3 regions of the Wansuia hejianensis genome follow, and region 2 is predicted to be linked to each of the others. Evidence: riboswitches for the same ligand, from Rfam matches in the RefSeq annotation. Region 2 holds a riboswitch; each other region holds the start of a gene.
The links. Region 2 has a riboswitch for thiamine pyrophosphate ahead of thiS (sulfur carrier protein ThiS). Riboswitches for the same ligand answer to the same signal wherever they lie in the genome.
Positions count from the first base shown of each region.

Region 1: it holds a riboswitch for thiamine pyrophosphate, as region 2 does, so the genes downstream of both, thiC (phosphomethylpyrimidine synthase ThiC) here and thiS (sulfur carrier protein ThiS) in region 2, are expected to answer to the same signal.
Region 3: it holds a riboswitch for thiamine pyrophosphate, as region 2 does, so the genes downstream of both, H9Q79_RS05670 (energy-coupled thiamine transporter ThiT) here and thiS (sulfur carrier protein ThiS) in region 2, are expected to answer to the same signal.

Region 1 covers NZ_CP060635.1:607,749-611,023, forward strand. The annotation lists gene H9Q79_RS02840 (MFS transporter) at 1-536, opposite strand, end outside; TPP riboswitch at 994-1,100, shown strand; gene thiC (phosphomethylpyrimidine synthase ThiC) at 1,298-2,605, shown strand; gene thiE (thiamine phosphate synthase) at 2,602-3,264, shown strand; gene thiD (bifunctional hydroxymethylpyrimidine kinase/phosphomethylpyrimidine kinase) at 3,261-3,275, shown strand, end outside.
Region 2 covers NZ_CP060635.1:2,149,202-2,152,476, forward strand. The annotation lists gene thiH (2-iminoacetate synthase ThiH) at 1-201, opposite strand, end outside; gene H9Q79_RS09920 (thiazole synthase) at 214-990, opposite strand; gene thiF (sulfur carrier protein ThiS adenylyltransferase ThiF) at 1,066-1,701, opposite strand; gene thiS (sulfur carrier protein ThiS) at 1,704-1,898, opposite strand; TPP riboswitch at 2,103-2,209, opposite strand; gene H9Q79_RS09935 (hypothetical protein) at 2,242-2,427, opposite strand; gene H9Q79_RS09940 (hypothetical protein) at 2,429-3,082, opposite strand.
Region 3 covers NZ_CP060635.1:1,237,371-1,240,645, forward strand. The annotation lists gene H9Q79_RS05660 (response regulator) at 1-431, shown strand, start outside; gene H9Q79_RS05665 (YdcF family protein) at 426-1,175, opposite strand; TPP riboswitch at 1,268-1,371, shown strand; gene H9Q79_RS05670 (energy-coupled thiamine transporter ThiT) at 1,400-2,101, shown strand; tRNA gene H9Q79_RS05675 (tRNA-Val) at 2,347-2,420, shown strand; gene H9Q79_RS05680 (hypothetical protein) at 2,798-2,935, shown strand; gene H9Q79_RS05685 (transglycosylase domain-containing protein) at 2,932-3,275, shown strand, end outside.

The sequences.
Region 1 (3,275 bases), 1.5 Mb from region 2:
ACCGGAAGGATGGCCCACAGCAGCGCGAGCACTTTCCAGCGGGATATTCCAAATATCTGAAAAAATACAGTAGAGACCAGAACAACTCCCACCAAGCCCCAGCAATAAAAAGAGTGCAGCAGGCTCATGGCCTTCTCTTTATTATCCGTGGGACAGGATTCCATGATCGGACTTACCAGAACTTCAGACAGGCCTCCGCCAACAGCATAGATGACAGTCGCTGCCAGAAGCCCGGCAAATGCGTCAGGACATAAATCGGGCAGTATGGTGAGAGCGATGAGCCCCGCTGCCGAACAGATATGGGAAAAAACGATGGAGGCACGGTATCCGATCCTGTCAAGCAATCCGGCAGACAGGAGGTCGACGGCCAGCTGGATGCCAAAATTGATGGTAATGAGCATAGTTATTTTAGACAGAGGGATTCCATAGCTGCTGTGGAAGGTAAGAAACAGCAGCGGAGCGAAATTATTCACGATAGCCTGCACGATATAGCCGGTAAAGCAGGCGATGATTGTTTTTTTATATCCGTTGTTCATAAATATCTCCTTTAAGGCTGGGAAAATATGTCTTTGCGATTATACCATAAAAGATGGCAGGTTGTCTGCATTTTATTTTGTATGAAAAAGACATTGTAAGCATTCACAGTCTAATTATGCATTGTGTAACAGCGTAGGCTGTTTCCACGTCCCGTCAGGGGCATGAGTTGCGGTATACTCTGGAGTATGGTTTTTGTCGAGGTGGGGGGTGGATACGCGGACGAAAAGCAGCGGGAGACCTCCGCGCTGGTTATATATCTCACTGTTTGGAAGCGGGGACAACCTTCCTCCCGTCCATCGGAAAGGCGGGCAAGGGCGCACTGCTGTCCGCAGTTATGCTGGAGCCGGAAATGATACACATGGCAGAAGACGGTATGGGGAAGCAGGTGAAGAAAAATAGGAAATATTGTATGAAAATCTTGCCGGATTTGTAAAGGTATGTTACAATGAACTCAAATTAAAGACCGCGGGGAGCTTGTGTGCAGGCTGAGAGGAAGTAATCAACTTCGACCCTTATACCTGATTTGGATAATGCCAACGTAGGGAATGTGCAGAAGGAACAACAGCCGTTTTCATTTTGAATTATTCAGAATGAGGACGGCTTTTTATTTTACAGAAAATAGAACTTCTTATAAAGTAAAAAGTCTTTAACAGGATGCACATGACAGGCAAAGAAAAGCTGCAGCACTTCGGCGGAGAGGTGAACCGGCGCAGCGTCAGGAAGAAATTGCGGCCGCCGTACAGGCAGAAAGGATACAATTATGAATGAGCATTATACGACACAGATGGATGCCGCCAGGCAGGGAATTATCACACCACAGATGGAGACTGTCGCCAGGAAAGAGCACAGGCCGCCGGAGGAAATCCGCTCGCTGGTGGCGGAGGGAAAGGTCGCGATCTGCGCTAACAAAAGGCATGTCTGCCTGGACCCTAACGGTGTGGGCTCTATGCTGAGGACAAAGATCAACGTCAATCTGGGAGTTTCCCGTGACTGCAAGGATTATGATGTGGAGATGAAGAAAGTGATGGCAGCGGTGGGTATGGGTGCGGAAGCGATCATGGATCTATCCTCTCATGGCGATACAACGGCGTTCCGCAGAAAGCTCACGGCAGAATGCCCGGCCATGATCGGGACTGTTCCGGTCTATGATTCTGTAATCCATTATCAGAGAGATCTGGCGACGCTTTCGGCGAAGGATTTTATAGATGTGATTCGTCTTCACGCGGAGGACGGCGTAGATTTTGTCACGCTTCACTGCGGGATCACACGGAAAACCATCGAACAGATCCGTAAGCATAAGAGAAAGATGAATATAGTGTCCAGAGGAGGCTCCCTGGTATTTGCATGGATGTGTATGACAGGCGGGGAAAATCCGTTTTATGAATACTATGATGAAATCCTGGAGATCTGCCGGGAATATGATGTGACGATTTCCCTGGGGGATGCCTGCCGTCCTGGATGTCTGGCGGATGCAGGGGATGTCTGCCAGATAGAAGAACTGGTACGCTTGGGCGAGCTGACGAAAAGGGCATGGGAAAAGGATGTCCAGGTCATGGTGGAGGGACCGGGCCACATGGCTCTCGACCAGATCGATGCGAACATGAAGATACAGCAGAGTATCTGCATGGGAGCGCCCTTCTATGTGCTGGGGCCGCTGGTGACAGATATCGCGCCCGGCTATGACCACATCACCTCAGCGATTGGCGGAGCTATGGCTGCCGCGGCAGGGGCCGCTTTCCTGTGTTATGTAACTCCGGCGGAGCATCTGGCGCTGCCAAATGTGGAGGATGTAAAACAGGGTATCATTGCCAGCAAAATTGCGGCCCATGCGGCCGATATCGCCAAGCATATACCTCATGCGAGGGATATTGATGACCGGATGGCGGACGCCCGGCAGAGGCTGGACTGGGAAGGCCAGTGGGAATGTGCCATTGATCCTGAGACGGCGAAAGCTATCCGTGATGACAGAAGCCCGGAACATGAGGATACCTGCTCCATGTGCGGAAAGTTCTGTGCGGTCCGCAGCATGAATAAAGCACTGTCCGGGGAGTACATAGACATTTTATGATGAGCGGGAATGAAATCAGAGAAAATCTTCGGGCATCTCTGCGGCTGTATGGTGTGACTGACAGAAGCTGGCTGCGGGGCGAGACCCTCGTGCAGCAGGTGGAGAAAGCCCTTCAGGGCGGGGTTACCTTCCTGCAGCTCAGGGAAAAGCAGCTGCAGGAAGAGGAATTTTTAGAAGAAGCGTTGAAAATAAGAGAGTTATGCAGCAGGTACCATGTGCCCTTTGTCATCGATGACAATGTGAAGGTCGCCCTGAGATCAGGAGCCGATGGAGTTCATCTGGGTCAGGCGGACATGGGAATTCAGGAAGCGCGCCGGATCCTGGGAGAGGATAAAATCATCGGCCTGTCGGCCAGGACAGTCGGACAGGCGGTGCAGGCTGAAAAGGATGGCGCGGACTACCTGGGGGCAGGAGCAGTCTTCGGAACTTCCACGAAATCCGACGCCATAACTTTGCCAAAAGGGATCCTGAAGGAGATCTGCCGGTCAGTCAGCATTCCGGTGGTGGCCATCGGCGGAATCAACAGCAGCAATCTTCTGGAGCTGAGAGGAACAGGGATTTCCGGAGCAGCGGTGGTATCGGCTATTTTTGCGGCGGAGGACATAGCGGCCGCGGCCAGAAGGCTGAATGTATTGGCGGGGCAGGTGACAGGGCTATGAAGACAGTTTTG
Region 2 (3,275 bases):
GTGCGAAAGCGCCCTGCGCACATCTGCCTCTGTATACTGGTCATAATCATAATCTTTCATCCGGGAGATTACCTGCTCCTGGATATCCGTTCCCACATCCTCCATACCCGGAAGATAAGTCATGTGGTCAATCCGGTTTTCCTTCAGATGTTCCTTAATTTCATCGCTGAATATGCTGTCATTGATCTGATCTGTGCTCATTTTCACCGCCTCCTAATCCTGCAGGAATCCTGTCAGCGGTGAAGACGCGCTGGCCCCTTTTTCCTTCACCCGGCCCATTCCGGCCAGGTATGCGCTTCTTCCGGCTTCAACAGCTTTTCTAAAAGCTTCGGCCATGACCGGGATGTCTCCGGCTGTAGCGATCGCTGTATTTGCCATGACGGCTGCCGCCCCCATCTCCATAGCCTCACAGGCTTGGGAGGGGCGTCCGATTCCCGCGTCTACAATGACAGGCAAATCAATTTCGTCAATCAGAATCTGGATGAATTCTTTCGTGCAGATCCCTTTATTAGAGCCGATAGGTGCTCCCAGCGGCATGATGCAGGCAGCGCCGGCATTAGCCATATCCCTGGCCGCGTTTAAGTCCGGATACATATAGGGCATGACCACAAAGCCTTCTTTTGCCAGTATTTCTGTAGCTTTCGCTGTCTCATAATTGTCTGGCAGCAGGTATTTAGAATCCCTGATTGCCTCGATCTTGATGAAATCCGTTCCGCAGACCTCGCGGGCCAGCCTCGCGATCCGCACTGCTTCTTCCGCATTCCTCGCGCCGGATGTATTGGGCAAAACCGTAACCCCTTCCGGGATAAAATCCAGTATATTAGCCATACCGCCTTCATTGGCGCGCCTCAGAGCCATAGTCACAATCTGTGCACCGGCATTCTCTACAGCCGCCTGAATCAGTTCCAGAGAATATTTCCCCGACCCTAAAATGAATCTGGATGTAAATTCATGGCCACCCAAAACCAGCTTATCCTCTTGTTGTTTCATTCTTTCTTCCTCTCTTTACTGCAATATATTTGGATCTGCACGTAACACTCCGGTCAGGTGCTTTTCCATCTCTTGTCATTCCTCTCCCAGAATCATGCGGACAATCAGATTCGCCTGATGCCCTGCGCAGACAGCCACCCGCGGCGCCATCAGGCCCCGGCCATATTCCGGCTCGGATACTTCGTCGCCGCACAGATAGAAATTCCGCATCACTTTGCGGGTATGTATCAGATTGCTCTCATCAAATCCAGCCATTCCGGAAGCCGACACCAGCCGTTTTTCCGGAAAACACTCCAGCACGCCGTTTACCAGCATAGCTTTATTTTCCGGCACATCGAAAGCCTCACAGATAATCGTATCTTCCTCAAACAGCCCTTTAAGATTTTCTTCTGTCACTCTTATGCAGTCCGTCCGGATATCCAGATAAGGATTGATTTCCAGAATCTCTTCTCTGAGCGCCTCCGTTTTATACATGCCTAAATGGCGGATAAAATACTGCTGCCGGTTCAGGTTCGTGAGATCCACACGGTCAAAATCAATGAGATGCAGATGGCCCACGCCGATTCTGGCCAGAGAAAGGGCCACATTAGAACCCAGCCCTCCCAGCCCGGCAACAGCGACTCTTGCCCCATCCAGCTTTCCCTGAACTTCAGGCGAATGGCGGAGGCAAAGGGCTTCTTTCAATTCCTTCAGGGTCAATTGGCGATCCATCTTCAGCCTCCTCCCACAAAACTCACAACTTCCAGGACATCCTCCTCCGACAGCACTGCCTCTGAAAATTCCGCCCGTGGGATGATGCGGCCATTTCTCTCCACAGCCACCCGGCCCGGCCGGTAATTCTCACGCTCCAAAAGAGCGGCAACCGTCAGCCCCTCTTTCCATTCCTTCCTCTGCCCATTAACTGTCATCTTTCTGCTCCTCCTTTCCCGGCATACAGCAGAAAACTCCGCCATATAGAGCCGAAAAAGAGTTCACGAAAAAATACACCCGTGGTGGTGCACCCCTTCATGAACTCCTGTTCACTCTCAGCCCTGCCGTATGTAATTCCTGCCTCTAAAGTCTGTCAACGTACTGTATAAAAAGAAAACGGGAGACGCCGCAGCTTCTCCCGAAAATAAATCTCTCATTCGTTCCTACGTTGGCATTATCCAAATCAGGTATATGGGTCGAAGTTCCAAACTTCCTCTCAGCCTATTCATAAGCTCCCCTGTTCAGTTTACACAAACAGTATAAGAAAAATACAGGTTTTTGTCAACGGGAAATTTTATATTCCCTGAGAAGCTGGCTCTGATATTCCGGTTCACGCGCCGCCCTCTCCAGTTCCTTTAACCTGTGATCCATAATCAGGCACAGATTCAGCTGATTTATTCTCGCCTCCCCGCGTTCTTCACCTTTTGCCTCACTGCTTTTCATCATTTCCTGTATTGCCGTACACATATCAATCTTCTCCTTCCGGGCCAAAGCGTTTCTCTGACTCCATCCGCTCCTTCAGAAGTGGAATATCCAGAAACCGGGCAACCAGCCAGGCCCTGTCCGCATCCAGGTGGCTGTAATGCTCTTTCCTGTCTTCCATCATGCGGGCCAGCCGTTCAGCCCTGCCCATGACTTCCAGCAATTCAAAGACCTCTCTTAGTCCTGTCCGGAAATTGTCTTTATTCACTGTTTTACTGCTGACCAGGTTAATTTTATAGTCCGGGAAAAAATCCTTCTTCACATTTAATTCCTCCGGAAAATGCAGCATCTCATGCAGGCTGACAGGACCATCCCATTCCTGCTGCTCCCCGTAATAGAAAACCAGCGTGAGGACCGGCATTCCGTAATGTACACTGCGCTGGCCTTCCACATTCAATACAACCCGCAGCAGCCCATCCGACAGGCTGCAATTCCGGCTGGCATCCCTGATGCGGTAGAGAATCGCCGGATTCCCCATGCGGTCCTCCGCCAGAAGCTGTTCCTTTTCATTGGCATACTGCAGCATCTCCGGCCGCAGCACCTGCTCTCCCTGGAAAACTGTACCATTATAGAGATCGGCAAAGATATCCGGCTTCCTGGGCGCCTCATATACTTCTGCATCATAGGCAGACAATTTCATATCGAGTCCTCCTTATATCCGGGAGAACTCTGCATGAAGGCCCAGAATTCTCTCCATCCTGTAATTGGGTAATCTGCATGGAAAAATTCCAAGCGCTGCGATACGCAGATGAACAACAGATCAATCACAGTGAATACGCTGTGATTTCTAAGAATACCAGAATTATATTCCATTTGAATCATACCATAAATTC
Region 3 (3,275 bases), 910 kb from region 2:
CTATCCTTAATTACCAGAACCTAAAACAGCTGCCCCACCGGCTGAAGAATCCGCTCACTTCTTTTACTCCGGAATCAGAACGAAAACCAGGCGCCACTCAGACTGTGCGCCAGAACCGCCTTATTGCTTCAGCAAAGCACTATATTCAGGAACATCTGTCTGACCAGAATCTGGGCCTCTCTGCTGTTAGCGAAAAAATTGGTCTGTCTTCCATCTATTTCTGTAATCTTTTTCACAAAGAAGTGGGAATCAGTTTCAATGAATATCTGAATAATGAACGGATAAAAAAAGCCCGGCAGCTTCTGGCTGATCCTTCTCTGAAAATCTATGAAGTCAGCTATGCTGTGGGCTATGGTAATCCAAAGTATTTTAATTTTATATTTAAAAAGCTGGTAAAGCTCACTCCCTCCGAATACAGGAAAACTCTATAGTTTCCTTTTGGCCGCATCAAGCGCGATGCTGAAAAACTCTCTTACCATATAGTGTGGAAGCAGTATGCTCCTGAAAGGGGCCGCAATACCGCAGACTTCCTTCCCAACTTGTTTTTCAGCAATCCGCACAGCGCGGAACACATGAAAATTGTTTGTTACAATCCCTACCGATGCATCGTCATCTGGAATCAGCCGGAAACTGTTCACGATGTTTTCCACCGTATCTCTGGACTGATCCTCCGTCAGAATCCGTTCCTCTTCTATTCCAAGCTTCACCAGCTCATTCCGCATGCAATCGGCCTCGCTGATCTCTTCCCCTCGTCCCTGCCCTCCAGACACGATGGCGACAGTCTCCGGATTCTCATGCAGGTAATCTGCCGCCGTCTCAATCCGGTGCCTCAACGCACGGGTCGGCCTAGTTCCCCGGACGCCTGCACCGAGCACAATCATATAATCCAGCCCTGTTTTTCCTTTGGCGCCCATCCCGCTGATGATCAATCCCTCAACAAAGACAAAACACGTCAAAAGGACAGCCAGGCAGACTAACCCCCCTTTTTTCAGTCCCGCCGGAATCGGTATGCGCCCAAAACGCAGTTCAAGCCCAGCCAGAATCAGACAGAAAATCCCCGCAACCAGCCAGATAAACAGAACAGACAGGTGAAATCCGCCATATTTCCCACACAGCAAATAATAAAGTAAAAATACAATCCCCAGAACCAGAAATATCATAAGCTTTCTCTTCATTAAAATCCCCTCTTGTTTTAACTATCATACCTCATTATTTGGGAATTGACAAAATATTTTTGCCGGAATATACTTTAACTACAGAAATATAAAACACACGCTAGGGGAGCTATTGCTGAGAATGCGGCTGCAGTGCCGCTGACCCTCACCACTTGACCCGGTTAATACCGGCGTAAGGAAGCAAATCAGAAGCCCCTCCTGCGTCCAGCAAAGGAGGATTTTTTATGTTAAAACACTTTGTCACCGAAGAGGGCGGCCTTACGGGAGCCGGGTATGGCCTCTTCATTGCCACCGCCGTCATCTGTCTCTTGATTGCCGTCGCAGTCGCCCGGCGCAATACGAAATCCAGTCCCATTTCGCCGAAACGTCTGGCTTTCTGCGCCATGGGGATTGCCCTGGCCTTTATTACATCATATATCCGCTTTCTGAAGCTTCCCATGGGCGGCACTATTACGCTGTTTTCCATGCTTTTCATCGTGCTGGTTGGCTACTGGTATGGCGCGGGCACCGGGATTCTGGTAGGACTGGTCTACGGTATCCTGCAATTCATACAAGACCCTTATTTCCTGACCTTTTTCCAGGTCTGCTGCGATTATCTGCTAGCTTTTGCAGCTTTGGGTGTGGCAGGTTTTTTCCGGAAACAGAAGCATGGCCTTGTAAAAGGTTACATCGCGGCGGTGCTCTGCCGCGGCGTATTCGCCTCTCTGGCCGGTTACCTCTACTGGATGGAATACATGCCTGAAGACTTCCCGAAGTCTCTGAGTGCTATCTATCCGGTCATATACAACTACAGCTATCTTCTGGTAGAAGGAATCCTGACCGTCATCCTGATTTCCATTCCCGCTGTCTCAAAAGCGCTGAATCAGGTGCGCCGGATTGCGTTGGACGAACCCAAGACATCTGCTTCCAGAAAACCAGCCGCGTAAAGCTTCAGAACTGGCCTCGTTCCACAGTGAAGCATTTCTCCGCCATCGGCGATAAACCTGGGCCTGTCGGAGACGCAATATCCAAACGCAGGAAAATATACAGCAGTCACCTGACCCGATGCCTGTGCGGCTGCCAAGCCGCACAGACCCACAGGGCAAAGTTCTGCCCTATCCGCCCTGTTGATTTAAAACTGTTTGCTGATTTTTCTTCCCTTCTGCCCTGGAATATGATATAATATGCTTATGGAAGCATAGCTCAGCTGGGATGAGCGCTCGCCTGACTAGCGGGAGGTCAAGGGTTCGAGCCCCTTTGCTTCCATTTTTTATGCCCTTCTGAATCACCAGTAAGTGTACCAACGGCTGAACAACACATCCGAATTCTTTCCCAACAATAGTCATATTCTTTATCTCCTTTAACTTCTCTGATATACTGACCATAAAAATGGGAGGTTTAACACCATGCCAAAAATTGACCTAACTGTCTCTGTACCGTTATCAATAATCGTCACTAACTGGATATCCGCAGACTATGGATGCAGCAGAAACACCTTAAAATAAGTCTTTAATTAGGCGTTTTTTACTCCTCCAAAATTCCATATTCCTTAAGGAAATCATAAGGTTAGTACAAAGCTGTCGTAAGATTTCTCCTGTATACTGTTTATATCAAAAAGCATATACCATAAGGAGGAATTTATAATGCAGATTTTAAGTTATATTGGCACACTCTTTTTCGTAGTTCTCATGCTTCCCATAAGCTTGATTCTCACAGCGGTAGAATCCCTGAAGGCTCTTCTTTACGCGCATACTCCCGCTTCGGAGAAACGGCGGGCATGAGCAAGAACGGTAAGCCGGCAGCCGGAAAACAGGCATTACGGTGGACTGGCCGGATTCTGCTAATTCTTCTGACTGTTCTCGCCCTTCTGGCCATCATTTTTCTGAGCAGAGGTTATTCCCTGTATCAGAAAGCTGTCCAGCAGAAATCTCTGGCCGCCGCTGTGGAGGAAATACGGGATAAAGAAGACTACACTCCGCTTGCCGCGCTGCCCCAGACTTATCTGGATGCTGTGGTTTCAGCGGAAGACTGCCGCTTCTATCAGCATGAGGGAATCGACCTGATATCCATCGGGCGGGCTGCCATCCACGATATACAGACCCTCTCTCTCGAAGAGGGAGG